DNA from 2 places in the Streptomyces sp. NBC_00647 genome. Region 1 is predicted to be linked to the other one. Evidence: riboswitches for the same ligand, from Rfam matches in the RefSeq annotation. Region 1 holds a riboswitch; the other holds the start of a gene.

Region 1 (7,754 bases):
CAGCGCCTGCGCCAGCGGCACCAGGATCCAGCTCGCGCGCAGGTCGAGGGGCGGCTCGTCCAGGGCGATCAGGAACCCGAAGCCCACGGTCACCGCGGAAACACCGAGCGGCAGCATCAGCAGGGCGTCGAAGCCCCGCATCAGCCGGCCCGCGCGCCGGGTGAGGGCCGCCGCCGCCAGACCGCCGATCAGCACGGCGATGGCGGTGGCGGCGAGCGCGTACTCCAGCGAGTTGCCGATCGCCTCGATCGGGGCGACGAGGAAGACGCCTCCGTCGTCGTCGGCCAGCGCCCGGTAGTAACCGAATCCCGGGGCGTCGAGGGAGCGCTGGACGAGGACCGCGAGCGGCAGCACGAGGAGGACGCCGATGCTCGCCAGCACCCCCGCGAGCAGCGCCCACTGCCCGGCCCCGCGCGGCCGGCGCGCGGTCGTCTCCGGGGCCACCAGACGCAGGGCGGTCTCCCGTCGGCGTACGGTCGCGGCGTGTACGGCGAGGATCGCGCCCACCGCCACGAACTGGACGATCGTCAGCACCGCCGCCGTCGTGAGGTCGAAGATCTCGGAGGTCTGCCGGTAGATCTCGACCTCGAGGGTCGAGAAGGTGGGGCCGCCGAGGATCTGCACCACACCGAACGAGGTGAAGGTGAAGAGGAAGACCATGAGGGCCGCCGCGGCGACGGCCGGCCCGAGCGCCGGCAGCGCCACCCTGCGCCACGCCGCGAAGCGCGAGGCGCCGAGCACGCGCGCGGCCTCCTCCTGGCGCGGGTCGAGCTGCGACCAGAGTCCGCCGACGGTCCGTACGACGACCGCGTAGTTGAAGAAGACGTGCGCGAGCAGGATCGCCCACACCGTGGTGTCGAGGCGCACGCCCCACAGCTCGTCGAGCAGCCCGCCGCGGCCGACCAGCGCGAGGAACGCCGTGCCGACGACCACGGTGGGCAGCACGAAGGGCACGGTCACCACGGCCCGGAGGATCTGCTTGCCCCGGAAATCGAAGCGCGCGAAGACATACGCGCCGGGGAGCGCCACCAGCAGCGTGAGCACCGTCGAAGCGAGCGCCTGCCAGGTGGTGAACCACAGCACGTGCCGGATGTCGGACTGGGCCGGCACCTCCCAGATCCGGTCCAGCTGCCAGCCGCCGTCCGTGTGGAGCCCGCGCGAGACGATCGCGATGACGGGGTAGGCGAAGAAGACGGCGAAGAACGCGACGGGCAGGGCCATCAGGCCGAGCCGCGCCGCGTTCCGCCCACGGGCCTTTCGCGGAGCTCCGCCGGTCCCGTCGGCTCGGCCCGCTCCCTCGGCTACTTCAGTACGAGCGAGGTCCACGACTTGACCCACTGGTCGCGTTCGGCGGCGATCTTCTCGGGGGCCAGGGTCTCGGGGTCCTTGGCCGGCGGACCGTACTGCGTGAACTCCGGCGGCACCTGCGCGGCCTCGCGCACCGGGTAGACGAACATGTTGAGCGGCATGTCGTCCTGGAACTCCTTGGTGAGCATGAAGTCGAGGAGCGCCTTGCCGCCCTTGGCGTTCTCGGCGTTGCTGAGCAGACCCGCGTACTCGACCTGCCGGAAGCAGGTGCCGGTCGCGACACCGGTCGGAGCGGTGGTGGGCTTCGGGTCGGCGTAGATGACCTCGGCGGGCGGCGAGGAGGCGTACGAGACGACGAGCGGCCGGTCGCCCTTGGCCTTCTTGCCGCCGGCGGACCCCGAGAACTCCTCGTTGTAGGCCTGCTCCCAGCCGTCCACGACCTTCACGCCGTTGGCCTTGAGCTTCTTCCAGTAGCCCTCCCAGCCCTTGTCGCCGTAGTGCGCGGCGGACCCGAGCAGGAAGCCGAGGCCGGGCGAGGACGTGGAGGCGTTCTCGGTGACGAGGAGGTCCTTGTACGCGGGCTTGACCAGGTCGTCGAAGGACTGCGGCGGCTTCAGCTTGTGCTCGCTGAAGTACGCCTTGTCGTAGTTGACGCAGATGTCGCCCGAGTCGATGGGCGTGACCCGGTGCTTGTCCTGGTCGGTCCGGTACTCGGGCAGGACCAGATCCGCGCCCTTGGCCACGTACGGCTGGAACAGCCCGTTGTCGAGCGCGCGGGAGAGCAGGGTGTTGTCGACGCCGAAGAAGACGTCGCCCTGCGGGTTGTCCTTGGTCAGGATGGCCTTGTTGACGGCCTGCCCGGCGTCGCCGTCCTTGAGGACCCGGACCTTGTACCCGGACTGCTTCTCGAAGTCCTTGAGCACGCTCTTCGACACGACGAACGAGTCGTGGCTGACGAGCGTGATCGTCTTCGGTTCGCCCGAGCCTGCGGCGTCGGACGAGTCGCACGCGGACAGTGCCGGCAGCGTGACGAGGCCGAGCCCGACGGCCAGGGCCGCGAACCGCCTGTTGGTGATGCTCACTGATTCCTCCTGGGTGACCAGGAAGAGACGCGGCCCTGCCCAGGGCCTCTGACGGTCCCGGGCAGGGCGCAACAGCTTGAGTAACGACCGAACTTCCTACCCAGAATGACCTGGGCAAGGTTCAGAGGGTCTGCGGGCTGTCCCGCACTCTCAGCGCTGTGGCGCTCCCCTGTCGGAATATGAAGATGTCGGAATACGAAGAGATACTGACGCGGCTCAGACTACCGCTCGGTCGCGGCGAGCTGACCACACGCTCCGTCGATCTCCTGGCCACGGGTGTCCCGGACGGTCACCGTCACGCCATGGGCGGCGATCGCCTCGACGAACGCCTTCTCGTCCTCGGGCCGCGAGGCGGTCCACTTCGAACCCGGGGTCGGGTTCAGCGGGATGAGGTTGACATGCACGGGCCTGCCCTTGAGCATCCGCCCGAGCCGGTCACCACGCCACGCCTGATCGTTGATGTCGCGGATCATCGCGTACTCGATGGACAGGCGCCGCCCGGACCTGTCCGCGTACTCCCATCCGGCGTCCAGCACCTCGCGCACCTTCCACCGCGTGTTCACGGGGACGAGGGTGTCGCGCAGCTCGTCGTCCGGGGCATGCAGGGAGATCGCGAGCCGGCACTTGAAGCCCTCGTCGGAGAACCGGTTGATGGCGGGGACCAGCCCGACCGTCGACACGGTGATACCGCGCTGCGAGAGCCCGAGCCCGTCCGGCTCGGGGTCGGTGAGGGCCCGGATCGCCCCGACCACACGCTTGTAGTTGGCGAGCGGCTCACCCATGCCCATGAAGACGATGTTGCTCAGCCGCGCGGGACCCCCGGGGATCTCGCCGTCGCGCAGCGCCCGCATACCGTCGACGATCTGGTGCACGATCTCGCCGGTCGACAGGTTCCGGTCGAGGCCGGCCTGCCCGGTGGCGCAGAACGGGCAGTTCATTCCACAGCCCGCCTGCGAGCTGATGCACATGGTCACCCGGTCCGGGTAACGCATCAGCACGGACTCGACGAGCGTGCCGTCGAAGAGCCGCCACAGGGTCTTGCGCGTGGTGTCCTGGTCGGTCGACAGATGCCGTACGACCGTCATCAGCTCGGGAAGCAGCGCCTCCTGGAGCTTGCCGCGCGAGGCGGCCGGGATGTCCGTCCACTCGGCGGGGTCGTGCGCGTACCGGGCGAAGTAGTGCTGCGAGAGCTGCTTGGCGCGAAACGGCTTCTCACCGATCGCGGCAACCGCCTCTTTGCGCTCGGCAGGCGTGAGATCGGCAAGGTGCCGCGGCGGCTTCTTGGCTCCGCGCGGCGCGACAAAGGTGAGTTCTCCGGGCTTCGGCATAACCCTTCCAGTGTCGCAGATCAATACCACCGGCCCAGGCCACAGTGGGGTGGGGGCGGTCACGCCGATCGTGCGGGTCCGTGGCCGTTCCCGCCGCCGCTCACCGGTCACCGCGCCGGCCGACTGCGAACCCGGGTGACCGCCCCGGCCGATCTACCGGCCCCGCCCCGCCACGACGATGTCCGCTGCCATGCACCTCAGTCGTCGTGTCGTCGAACGCAGCCGAAGGTCTTCCTGGACCTGGGCGTGCCAGGATGCCGAGGACAGGACCGCGAGCACGTCGACGGGGCAGGAGCCAGCCATGATCAGCGGTGCACATGTCATCCTCTACAGCCAGGACGCCGAGGCGGACCGCGCCTTCCTCCGTGACGTCCTCGACTTTCCCGGCGTCGACGCGGGCGGCGGCTGGCTCATCTTCAAGCTGCCCCCGGCCGAGGTGGCCGTGCACCCGACCGACGGGCCGCCCCAGCACGAGTTCTTCCTGATGTGCGACGACCTTGATGCCCAGCTCGGCGAGTTCCGCGCACAGGGCGTCGAGATCACCCGCCCGGTCAGCGAACAGCGCTGGGGCAGACTGACTGCGATCCGGCTCCCCAGCGGCGCCGAACTCCCGCTGTACGAACCACTGCACCCCATCGCCCACAGCCTGTGACCCCCACAGCACTTGGCTCAGCGTGCCGAATCCCAGCGGAGCGCCCCGTCTCCCGGCGGCGGCTCATCACTGCAGCTCAGGCAGAGGGCGGTCGTCGATGACGTTCTTCATGACAAGGGTGGAGGTCAGTCGCTGGACGCCGGGCAGCCTGGCCAGCTGCTGGTCGTAGAGCTGCTGGTAAGCGACCAGGTCGGCGGTCGCGATGCGCAGGAGGTAGTCCGGTTCACCGAAGAGGCGCTGGGCCTGGATGACGTGCGGGATGGCCGTCACGGCTTCCTCGAAAGCGGTGACGGTGTCGGGGTCCTCCCAGCGCAGGGTGGCGAAGACGAGGGTTTCGAAGTCCAGGCCGACGGCGGCCGGATCGACGACGGCACGGTAGCCGCGGATGGCTCCCCCACGTTCGAGGTCGCGGGGCAGTCACCGCTTCCCGGCCCCTACCGGTGACAGCATTCCGGCTTCGCGCGGACGGCCGGACCCAGGCCGGAGGATCACCTGCGCGGGTCGGACCCGAGCGGGGGGAAGCGGAGCCGTATGGGCCGGAAGCCTTCCCCGGTGTTCCCCATGGCCTCCGACGCCGATGCGGCGCGTGGCGTGTTGATAGCCTCAGCGCGCCCTGACCAGCGCACTCGCCCTGGAGCGGGTCCTACCGCTGGTTCTTCCAAGGGGTGACGTGATCAAGCGGATACACAAGGCCGCCGGGGTGGTCCTGGCGGCAGGCGTCGTCTTGTCCGGATGCGGCGGTACGGAGTCCGAGGGAGCGAAGTCCTCCTCGAGGCCTACGCCGACGGCGACGGCGACGGCGACGGCAAGCTCCCTCGGCGCGGCCGACCAGCCCGGCACCGAGGACACCAGCGGCAACGCCGATGCCACACTCCCCGGTATCTGGATCTCTCTCACCTCCGGGTTCGACACCGGAGACAGAGCCAGGCTCAGCATCGACGATGGCTGGCGGGCCGAAGTGGCCGGCAAGCACTACTGCCGGGGCAGGGTTTCCAAAGAGGACGGCCTGTATGTCGTCAGACTCAAGTGCGCCGACGGCAACACCGACCGGACGGTGGGGCGGGTCTACGGGCTGACGGAGGACGCCATGACCGTCGACTGGGAAGGGTTCGGGGCAGACAGCTTCCACGAGGCCGGCAGAGCCTGAACGGGAGGGCAGAGCCGATGGGCGCCGCCCCCCACTACCACCGCGCACGGCGCCCCCCGCTGGACAGAGACCACGCGAGGGGCGATCCGCCTGACGATCTCTGGACGGCGAGCAACCCGGCGAGCAGTGCAGCCGCCGACGCAGGGGCAAGTGGTGCCGGCCGCCGCCCCGAGCCCCCGCGAAAGGCGCCCGGAGCGCGCGACCGCAGCCACCGCCGTCGGCTCGGACAGGTCCCCCGGCGGTCCCGAGCAGACCCGGACGGCCCGAGCGGTCGCGGGCTACGCGAACTGGCCGGGCTGGTAGCCGCCGGCGGGCTGCTGGACGATGACGTTCCCGCGGTTGAACGCGTTGATGATGGCGATGCAGCACACCAGCGCGGCGAGCTGCTCCTCGTCGTAGTACTTGGCGGCGTTCGCCCAGCACTCGTCCGTGACCCCGCCGGCCGCGTCGGCGATGCGGGTGCCCTGCTCCGTCAGCTCCAGGGCGGCGCGCTCGGCGTCGGTGAACACCGTGGCCTCGCGCCAGGCCGCGACCAGGTTGAGACGCACCGAGGTCTCGCCCGCGGCGGTGGCGTCCTTGGTGTGCATGTCGGTGCAGAACCCGCAGCCATTGATCTGGCTGGCGCGCAGCTTCACCAGTTCCTGCGTCGCGGCCGGCAGACCCGAGTCGTCGAGCGCCTTGCCCGCGGCGACGATGTGCCTGGTGAACTTGGCCGCGACCGGGCTGGCGAAGAGGTTCAACCGAGCTTCCATGATGGGCTCCTGTGTCGTCGTTCGTGGTTACACCTCTTCGACGGAACGACTCCCCACGATGTGACACGACGGAATGTGACCTGCGTCTCACCCCTCCCGCGACGGGAAGCTCCACTCCACGCGTTCCAGGTCCGCCGCCGCCGACGACAGGCTCACGCTCGGGCCCCAGCCACAGCCGGAGCCACAGCAGCAGCCGGAGCCGGAGCCGGAGCCACGATCTCGCCCCCGATTCCAGTTCGCGCTCCGGCCTGAACCCCGGCTCCGGCCCCAACAGCCACCCCTCTGGCGCCGCCGACAGCGGCAGTGACATGGGCAGGATGCTGCCGCGACGTCACACCAAGCCCTAGAATCGAATACGTGTACGAATCAGTGTCCCGCCTGGAGCACCTGCGCAGCGTCCGCGCATGGCTGCTCTGGCAACTGCGCCGCACCGACGACACCATCGCCGAACTGGAGCGGCAAGAAGTCATGGCCACCCGTGCTGCCCGCACCTTGCCCCCACCGCCCCGCGGATGGAAGCTCGCGTTGCGGCGTGCGGGCGGCGACAAGGCCACCCCCGACGCCGTCCACACGGGCGACTGCGGCATGGCGGGAAAGAACACGAAACCACTGGCACGCGAGCAGGCCCTCAGGGCGCTCACCGAAGACGGCGTCACGGCATGCCCGTACTGCCGCCCCGACACGGATCTGGGTGTCCTGTGAACGACGAACACACACAGCCCGAGGACGGGTGCGGCGCACCCATCGTCGTCCAGCGCGCGGGGGGAACCGGCGGCCGCCGGGTGACGATCCGCGCCCGGAACGCCGGCATCGCCCACAGCGACGCCGATCTGGTCGAGTTCCTGCGCCGCGCGGGCCTCCCGGACGCGGGGGATCTCCTGGACGACCCGCGCTGGGTGGAATGGCAGGACGGCCGGCCGCACGAATACGACACCACCCCTCCCGGTCACATGGATCACGGTGCGGTGATCAGATGACCCGAAGGGGTGGTGTCGTAGCTGTGCACGGAATAGCTGTGCACGGAATAGCTGTGCAGCGAATAGCGGCGTGCGGAGCGGCTGGATGCGACGCGGCTTGGTGCGGGAGAGCGCCGGTCAGCCGGATCCGACGAAGAGCACGAGCAGCAGCCAGACCACCGGAGCCGTCGGGAGCAAGGAGTCCAGACGGTCCATGATGCCGCCGTGGCCCGGCAGCAGGGTGCCCATGTCCTTGATGCCGAGGTCCCGCTTGATCATGGACTCGCCGAGGTCACCGAGCGTGGCGCTGGCCGCGACCGCGAGGCCGAGGATCAGACCCTGCCACCAGGTGCCGTCGTCGATCAGGTACTGCATGCACAGCGCGCCCGCCGCCATCGCGAAGGTGACCGCTCCGAACAGACCCTCACGGGTCTTTCCGGGGCTGATCCGCGGCGCCAGCTTGTGCTTGCCGAAGCGCCAGCCGACGGCGTACGCGCCCGTGTCGCTGACCACCGTCAGAAGCAGGAAG
Region 2 (7,754 bases), 6.0 Mb from region 1:
CTTCCACGGCGCGCGGGCGGGGGTGCCCGTTCACCCGGACGTCATCGCCTTCGAACGGGAGGACCCACGGATGGAGGGGACGGTGGAGGTGGCCCTCCAGTGGAGCGAATCCCGTCAGGAGGGTGTCCGGGGCTTCGCCAACAGCCTGCCCACCCCCGAAGGCGGCGCGCACGTGGCGGGCTTCCGCCGGGGGATGACAGCCGCGGTCAACGCGTACGCACGCGAGATGAGGCAACGGGCGGCGGCGGACCCCGACCTCGACGCCGACCGGATCGGCCAGGGCCTGACAGCGGTCGTGTCCGTCAAGTTGGACCGTCCCGAGTTCCGGGGCGCCACGCGTGGCCGGCTCGTCGGTGACACCGTGCGCTTCTGCGTCGCCGACGCCGTCCGGGAACACCTCGGCGCCTGGCTCAAGGGACACCCGGACCAGGGCGCGGCCATCATCGGCCGGATGTGCCAGGGCACCGGCCGGAACTGAGGGCCTCGACGGATCACCCGCCGGGCCCCGACCGGTTGCTCGCGACCGTGTGCGCGCCGACAGGGCCGAGGACCTCCTCCCGGCCTGCCGACGTGCTGTGTCTCCGCGTCTGCGTTCACGTGGGGCGGGCCGGACATCCGTCGCCGCGGATGTCCGGCCCGCCCCTCACCGGCTCATCGCCGGGCGGAGGTCACAGGACCTCGGTCTCACTCCGGGCGGCCTCGCCCCACAGCGTGTGGAAGCTGCCCTGACGGTCGGTGCGCCGGTAGGTGTGGGCGCCGAAGAAGTCGCGCTGGCCCTGGGTGAGGGCGGCCGGCAGACGGTCGGCGCGCAGGGTGTCGTAGTACGACAGGGCCGCGGAGAAGGCGGGCACCGGGACGCCTCGGCGGGTGGCCGTGGAGATGACCTCGCGCCACGGGACCTGGGCGTCCTTGATCTCGGTCGCGAACCCGGCGTCCGAGAGCAGGCTGATCAGGCCGGGATCGACGGCGTACGCGGCGCGGATGCGGTCGAGGAACGCCGCGCGGACGATGCAGCCGCCGCGCCAGATCTTCGCCACCTCGCCGAGGTCGATGTCCCAGCCGTACTCGGCGGCGGCGTCCAGGATCATCTTCCAGCCCTGGTCGTACGCGATCAACTTCGATGCGTACAGGGCGTGTTCGACCTGGCTGGTGAACCGCTCGGCCTCCGTTCCCGACAGGTCCCAGTGGGTGCCGCCGGGCAGGCCTTGGTAGGCGGCGCGCAGTCCGGCCTGGCTGGAGGCGGCGCGGGCGAAGGTCGCCTGCGCGATGGCGGTGACCGGGGAGCCGAGATCGAGGGCGGTCTGCACGGTCCAGCGGCCGGTGCCCTTCTGTCCGGCGGCGTCGACCACGACGTCCACGAACGGCTCCCCGGTCGCGGCGTCCGTGTGCGCGAGGACCTCGGCGGTGATCTCGATCAGGTACGAGTCGAGACGGCCCTTGTTCCAGCGCCGGAAGATCTCCGCGATCTGCGCCGGCGTGTAGCCGCCGACGCGGCGGAGCAGGTCGTAGGCCTCGCCGATCAGCTGCATGTCGGCGTACTCGATGCCGTTGTGCACCATCTTGACGAAGTGCCCGGCACCGTCCGTGCCGATGTGCGTGGCACAGGGCTCGCCGTCCACCTTGGCGCTGATCGACTCGAACATCGGGCCGAGCGAGGCGTACGACTCCGGGGAGCCGCCGGGCATGATGCTCGGCCCGTGCAGGGCGCCCTCCTCGCCGCCGGACACACCCGCGCCGACGAAGTGGATGCCGCGCTCGCGCAGCGACTGTTCACGACGCCGGGTGTCGGTGAAGTGGGCGTTGCCGCCGTCGATGATCATGTCGCCGGTCTCCAGCAGCGGCGCGAACTCCTCGATGACGGCGTCGGTGGCCGCACCCGCCTGCACCATGATCATCAGGCGGCGGGGGCGCTCCAGCGCCGCCACGAACTCCTCGGCCGACTCGGCCGCCACGAAGGCGCCCTCATGCCCGAACTCCTCGACGAGTGCCTTGGTGCGAGCGGGGGTGCGGTTGTGGACGGCGACGGTGTAGCCGTTCCGGGCGAAGTTGCGGGCCAGATTGCGGCCCATCACCGCGAGCCCTGTGACGCCGATCTGCGCGGTCGCCTTCATGGTGTGCTCCTTGGATCCGGATCTGCCTCCCCGCGTACCTGACGGGCGAGCAGACGACTGTCGCTGTGCCGATCAGTACGCACGACAGGGGGCGGGGTGTTCACCGTCGGAGGCAGGTGGTGCGGCGCAGCGGGCGCTCGGTTCTCCGGGCGGCACCCGGACCCGACCGCTCCGGTCTTCCGGGTGGCACCCGGACCCGGCCGTTCCGGGCTTTCGGGTGGCACCAGGACCCGACCGTTCCGGTCTTTCGGGCGGTATCCGGACTCGACCGCTCCGGTGTTCTGGACGAAACCCGGGCCCGACCTTTCCGGTCTTCTGGATGGCACCCGGACCCGACTGCTCCGGTGTTCGGGACGGCACTCGCACCTGCCGATCCGGACCCAGGGCAGGGAACTGCCTCGGCCGCTCCGCGCGCCGGAGAGCGACCGGCCCAGGCGCGCCGGAGAGCGACCGGACCCAGACATTGCGCGCCGTCGGGAAGGCGCCGGACGAGACGGGTGCCGCGCCGGCGGGAAAGCGCCCGGACTCAGACGCTGCGGCGCAGGCGCCACCCGTGGTCCACCGGCCCGATACCGGCGCCGAGCGCGAACCCTGCCTCGATGGCGGCGGTCACGTACTCCTTGGCCCGCCGAACGGCGTCCGGCACCGACAGGCCCTCGGCCAGGCCCACCGCGACGGCCGAGGCGAGCGTGCACCCGGTGCCGTGCGTGTGGCGGTTGTCGTGGCGCGGGGCCCGCAGCCAGTGCTCCGCCGTTCCGTCGGTGAGCAGATCGACGGCCTGTCCCGGCAGATGACCGCCCTTCACCAGCACCCACCGGGGACCGTAGGCGAGCATCCGGTCGGCGGCCCTGCGCATGCCCTCCTCGTCCTTCACCTTCACCCCGGTGAGTTGGGCGACCTCGTCGAGATTCGGGGTGGCCACCGTCGCCCGCGGCAGCAACCGGGTCCGTACGGCGTCCAGCGCGTCGTCGGCCAGCAGCCGGTCCCCGTGCTTGGAGACGCTCACCGGGTCCACGACCACCGGGGCGGCCAGGTCGGACAGCAACGTGGCGACCGTGGTGACGAGTCCGGGCGACGACAGCATTCCGGTCTTCACGGCCTGGACGCCGATGTCGTCGACGACGCTGCGGTACTGGGCGCGCACCGCCTCCTCGGACAGTTCCCAAGCACCCTGCACACCCACGGAGTTCTGCGCCGTCACCGCGGTGAGCACGCTCATCCCATGGGCGCCCAGCGCCAGCATCGTCTTCAGGTCGGCCTGGATGCCGGCGCCTCCGCCGGAGTCGGATCCGGCGATGGTCAGGACGCGGGGCGGCGTGGTCATACGAGATGTTCCTCTCGGATTCGGCTTCGGGCGCGAGTCCCTTCCGGCCGGCGGAGCGACGAACGGGCGCGTCGGACAGGCCCGTCGGAAAGGCCTGTCCGACGGTTCCTAGGCGCGGCGGCGCAGCCGCAGCGGGGCGTAGAGGGCGAGGGCGACGAGGAACGCCACGTAGTAGGAGAGGTCGGCGCCGTGCAGCGCGTCGGCGACGGGACCGACGTACAGGCTGGTGTCCATGAACGGCACGGCCGCGCCGAACGCCCCGACGAAGGCGACCAGTGACACCCGTCCGGAGCGCGGGCGGGCGGTCTCGACGGCGAGGTCCACCGGGGCGCCGCCGCGCTCCCGCCCGCGGGCGATCCAGTCGACGACGACGATCGCGACGAACCCGGGGATCCAATAGCCCACGAACAGCAGCACGTTCTGGAAGCGGGCCGTGGTGTCGGCAGCGTGCATCCACAGCACCAGGGGGAAGCCGAGCCCGGCGGCCAGCGCGGCGGCCACCGGACGCGGTATCCGCACGCCCAGGGTCTGCAGGGCCAGCGAACCGCTGTAGTCGTTCATCGCGTTGCTGCACACCGCCGCCAGCGCCACGGCCAGCAGCCCGAACGCGCCCGCCGCCCCGCCGCCCAGCAACACGTCGACGCCCGCCGCCGTCTGGTCGGTCAGCACGGACGCGCCCCACAGCCCGAGTACCTGAACAGCCACGAAGGACACCACGAGGCCGAGCAGGGTGTACCAGAACATCCGCGGACGGGAGGTGGCACGCGGCAGATAGCGGCTGAAGTCACTGGCGTACGGCGCCCAGGACAGCGAGAGGCTGAGCGCGATGGTGCTGGTCAGGACGAACGCGCCCGCGCGGTCGGCTCCGGTGGCGGCTCCCGTCGCGGCGGGGTGGACGCCGTCGAGCATGCGCCAGGCGATCACCGCGAAGGCGGCGGCGAGCACGAACGTCATGACGATCTGGAGGCGGTGGATCGCTTCGTAGCCGAGGACACCCAGGGCCCCCTGGGCAACCATCATGACCAGCACGCCGAGCCAGAACGGCCAGCCGCACAGCCGGGCCAGCGCGTCCCCGCCGAACAGGCCGATCAGCGCGTCCCAGGCGACCGAGGACAGCCACTGGAGCATCCCGGGCAGCACCACCGCCCGGCCGAACGCGAGCCGTGCGAGGGGAAGTTGGCCGGTGCCGGTGAGGCCGCCCCAGGTGCTGAGGTAGGCGGTGGGCAGCGCGCCGAGCACGGTACCCAGGACGACCGCCGCGAGGGCGGCGGTGAAGTCCAGGCCGAGCGCGATGCCGATGGTGCCGGTGAACACGCCCGTCATCGTCAGGTTCGGGGCGAACCACACGGTGAACAGGCGCCCGGCCCCGCCGTAGCGGTTGTTCTCCGGGACCGGCTCGATGCCGTGCCCCTCCACCCGCAGGTCCCCGGGTGCGGCAGGCATCCGTCCGTCGAAGACGGCGGGCCGGCTGTCGACGGGCAGCCCGTCGGAAACATGCGCCAATGGCATGGAAGACATCCCTCCGCCAGTACGAACTGGTTCAGGTTCGACGGGTGTGATCTCAGCCCCCGGAGGGGGCACCCCGTGTCCGGTACGACGGACACAGTAACCTCATCCCCCCGCTCCTGTGTACGGCGGAGGCGCCGGCCCCGGGACACGGATCCCCGCAGGGGAGCCACCCCCTCGGCCCTTCGCGCCACCCACCTGGAGCAGGACGCGACCGAACACATCCGATTCATCCGGGTGGCCCGGCCGCACCTTCCCGCAGCGCGGTGCGTGCCGCCCCTCGGTACTGTCGGAAGTGATCGCCGCTCGCTCTCCGCTCCCGGGTTCCCGGACCCGGTGGCCGGGCGGAAGGAGGCAGGGTGCCGTGACCGTGATCTCCCTGAAGTCCGCGCAGGTGCGGGAAGGGCTCACCCTCCCGTACGCCGAAGCCGGTTATCCCAGCGGTACACCGGTCGTCTTCGTGCACGGTCTGGCCGACTCCTGGTGGTCCTTCGAGCCCCTCCTGAGGCGCCTTCCGGCATCCCTGCACGGCTACGCGCCCACACAGCGCGGACACGGCGATGCGGACCGGCCTCCCGAGGGCTACACTCCCGACGATTTCGCCGCCGACCTGGTGGCCTTCCTCGACGCGGCCGACATCCCTCGCACGATTCTGGTCGGGGCGTCCAGCGGTGGCGTACCGGCCCGGATCGTCGCCGGCAGCCACCCCGACCGCATCGCCGGCCTGGTTCTGCTCGGCGTCCCCGGAACCCTGGCGGACAAGCCGGCGGCGGCCGAGACGCGGGAGGCGGCGGAAGGCCTCGCCGATCCCGTACCCCGCGCGTTCGTCGAGGACTTCATGGCGGGCACGGCGGCCCGCCCGATCGCCCGCGGGTTCATCGAGACCATGGTCGAGGAGAGCCTCAAACTCCCCGCGTACGTCTGGAAGGAGACCGTGGGCGGACTCCTCGACGCCGATCTGGGCGCGACCCTCGCGGGCATCCTGGTGCCCACGCTCGTCATCTGGGGCGACCAGGACGAGTATCTGCCCCGCGAGGACCAGCAGACCATCCTGAACGCCGTGCACGGCGCCGACTTCCTCGCCTACGAGGGCACCGGCCATGTCGTCCACTGGGAAGAGCCCGAACGCGTGGTCGCCGACATCGCCGCCTTCGCCGCGCGGATCGCGCACCCCGGCACTCCCTCCGGCACCACCTGACGTCGCCCGACGGTACGGATGACATCGTCCGACGGGCACTGCCCGGCGTAGCCGGGAGCGTGAACGGCGGCGCGCCGCAACCGCGTTGGACGGTCCGTGGGTGACTTCACCGGGCGGGGCCGCGAGCAGCGAAGGCGGCCGTCGGGTGGGGGCATCCGCCGGCCGTGGGGCTCCCGCCGGAGCCCGGCCGAGGGCGGCGCGGGGGAGCACCGGCGGAGGCACGAGGCGGCCCGGGGGTGGGCGGCGCGAGGTGCGGTGCGAGGGTCGCCGCGGGGCCCGGCGGAAGGGCGGGTGGTCGGGTCGACCGTGCCCGCTCTCCCACCGGGCTCCGGGTCAGCCGAGCTTGGCCGTCTGCGCCTCGATGAGCGCGGCCGGCACGCTGTAGGCAGCCGCCTTGCCGTCGCCGGCCAGGGCCGCGAGGCTGAGCGAGTAGTACGTCGCGACGGTGTTGCCGTGACGCGCGACCTCGGCGTGCACGGTCAGCGGGGATCCCTCCGCGTCAGCGGTCGTTGCGAACGCCACCGACTCGTCACCGTTCCCGGAGGCCTTCTCCCCCGCGACCTTCGAGAACTTCTGCGGCCCGTCCTTGCCTGTGGCGGTGAACCCGCCGCCACAGCCCTCGATCGCCTCGGAGACCGACGACATGGTCTCCTTCGCGCCGTCCCCCTCGTACGAGGAGAGCGAGACGATGGTCATCGTCGAACCGAGCGCGTCGGTGACGGAGCCCAGGGCCTTCTCGAGCTCCTCCGGCGACATGTCCTCCATGTCCTTGGTGGGGGACGCGCTCGCCTTGGCCGCCGGGTCTTCCTGGGCCATGCGGTTCACGTAGGAGACCGAGTCGCCCGGCGCGAAGCCGGTGAGGACGTACGCGAGCGGTGCGCACTTCTCGTCGACGACCTTGACGTCCTTCTTGGAGTCGGCGAACGCGTCGGCCTTGTCGGCCGGACTGACCTTGAAGCCCTTGGCGTCGGCCGCCGTGATGATCAGTTTGCCCAGCTCGCTGTCGCTGAGGGGCTTCGCGGCGGCGGCCGAGTCCTTGCCGCTGCCCTTGTCGTCGGAACCCGACCCGGAGCCGCTGTCGGAGCAGCCGGTGACCAGGGCGAGGGAGAGAACGGACACAACCGCTGCGGCGCCGGTACGGGGCCGCGCGAATCTCTTCATTATTTCGAAAATTCCTTCGATGGTGGGGAGTTGCAGGGGGAGTCTGAGGTCAAGGTCAAAGGATCGTCAAGTCGGTTCGCCGGGAGAGGTCCGCTGTTCGTCCGACGCGGTGGCGGTGCGGGCGACGATCGGCCGGGGGAAGGGCACCGCGCAGTCCGACCACAAGCCCCAAGTGGCGTCAAAACAAACCGACATCGCGGACTCGGTCGGATGATGACGCCCGAGACCGACGGTTGACGCGATCCGTACCGTCGGCACTCGTCGGCACATGGCATGCTCATGCTCCCCACAGGAAGGGATCACGTGCCATGAGACCGAGCCCACGCTCCCTGCTCGCCGCCACCGCCGTACTGGGCACCGTCCTCGCCGTCCCGGCGCCCGCCGATGCCGTCGGTGCGGCAGAAGTTCCGGCCGCGGGCGCCTATTTCGTCCAGAGCGCGACCACGGGACTGAA

Evidence for each region. Region 1 has a riboswitch for thiamine pyrophosphate ahead of OG788_RS31870 (thiamine ABC transporter substrate binding subunit). Riboswitches for the same ligand answer to the same signal wherever they lie in the genome.
Region 2: it holds a riboswitch for thiamine pyrophosphate, as region 1 does, so the genes downstream of both, OG788_RS05420 (purine-cytosine permease family protein) here and OG788_RS31870 (thiamine ABC transporter substrate binding subunit) in region 1, are expected to answer to the same signal.

Annotation. Positions count from the first base shown of each region.
Region 1 is NZ_CP109040.1:7,204,369-7,212,122, reverse strand. Features, by position in the region: gene OG788_RS31875 (ABC transporter permease) at 1-1,326, opposite strand, end outside; gene OG788_RS31870 (thiamine ABC transporter substrate binding subunit) at 1,302-2,390, opposite strand; TPP riboswitch at 2,466-2,571, opposite strand; gene rlmN (23S rRNA (adenine(2503)-C(2))-methyltransferase RlmN) at 2,612-3,718, opposite strand; gene OG788_RS31860 (VOC family protein) at 4,020-4,370, shown strand; partial or broken gene OG788_RS31855 (Lrp/AsnC family transcriptional regulator) at 4,437-4,781, opposite strand; gene OG788_RS31850 (hypothetical protein) at 5,041-5,517, shown strand; gene OG788_RS31845 (carboxymuconolactone decarboxylase family protein) at 5,796-6,269, opposite strand; gene OG788_RS31840 (DUF6233 domain-containing protein) at 6,627-6,971, shown strand; gene OG788_RS31835 (hypothetical protein) at 6,968-7,246, shown strand; gene OG788_RS31830 (phosphatidate cytidylyltransferase) at 7,364-7,754, opposite strand, start outside.
Region 2 is NZ_CP109040.1:1,221,745-1,229,498, reverse strand. Features, by position in the region: gene OG788_RS05435 (ATP-binding protein) at 1-478, shown strand, start outside; gene gndA (NADP-dependent phosphogluconate dehydrogenase) at 669-2,111, opposite strand; gene thiD (bifunctional hydroxymethylpyrimidine kinase/phosphomethylpyrimidine kinase) at 2,638-3,435, opposite strand; gene OG788_RS05420 (purine-cytosine permease family protein) at 3,544-4,944, opposite strand; TPP riboswitch at 4,936-5,030, opposite strand; gene OG788_RS05415 (alpha/beta hydrolase) at 5,306-6,139, shown strand; gene OG788_RS05410 (hypothetical protein) at 6,473-7,300, opposite strand; gene OG788_RS05405 (phospholipase) at 7,609-7,754, shown strand, end outside.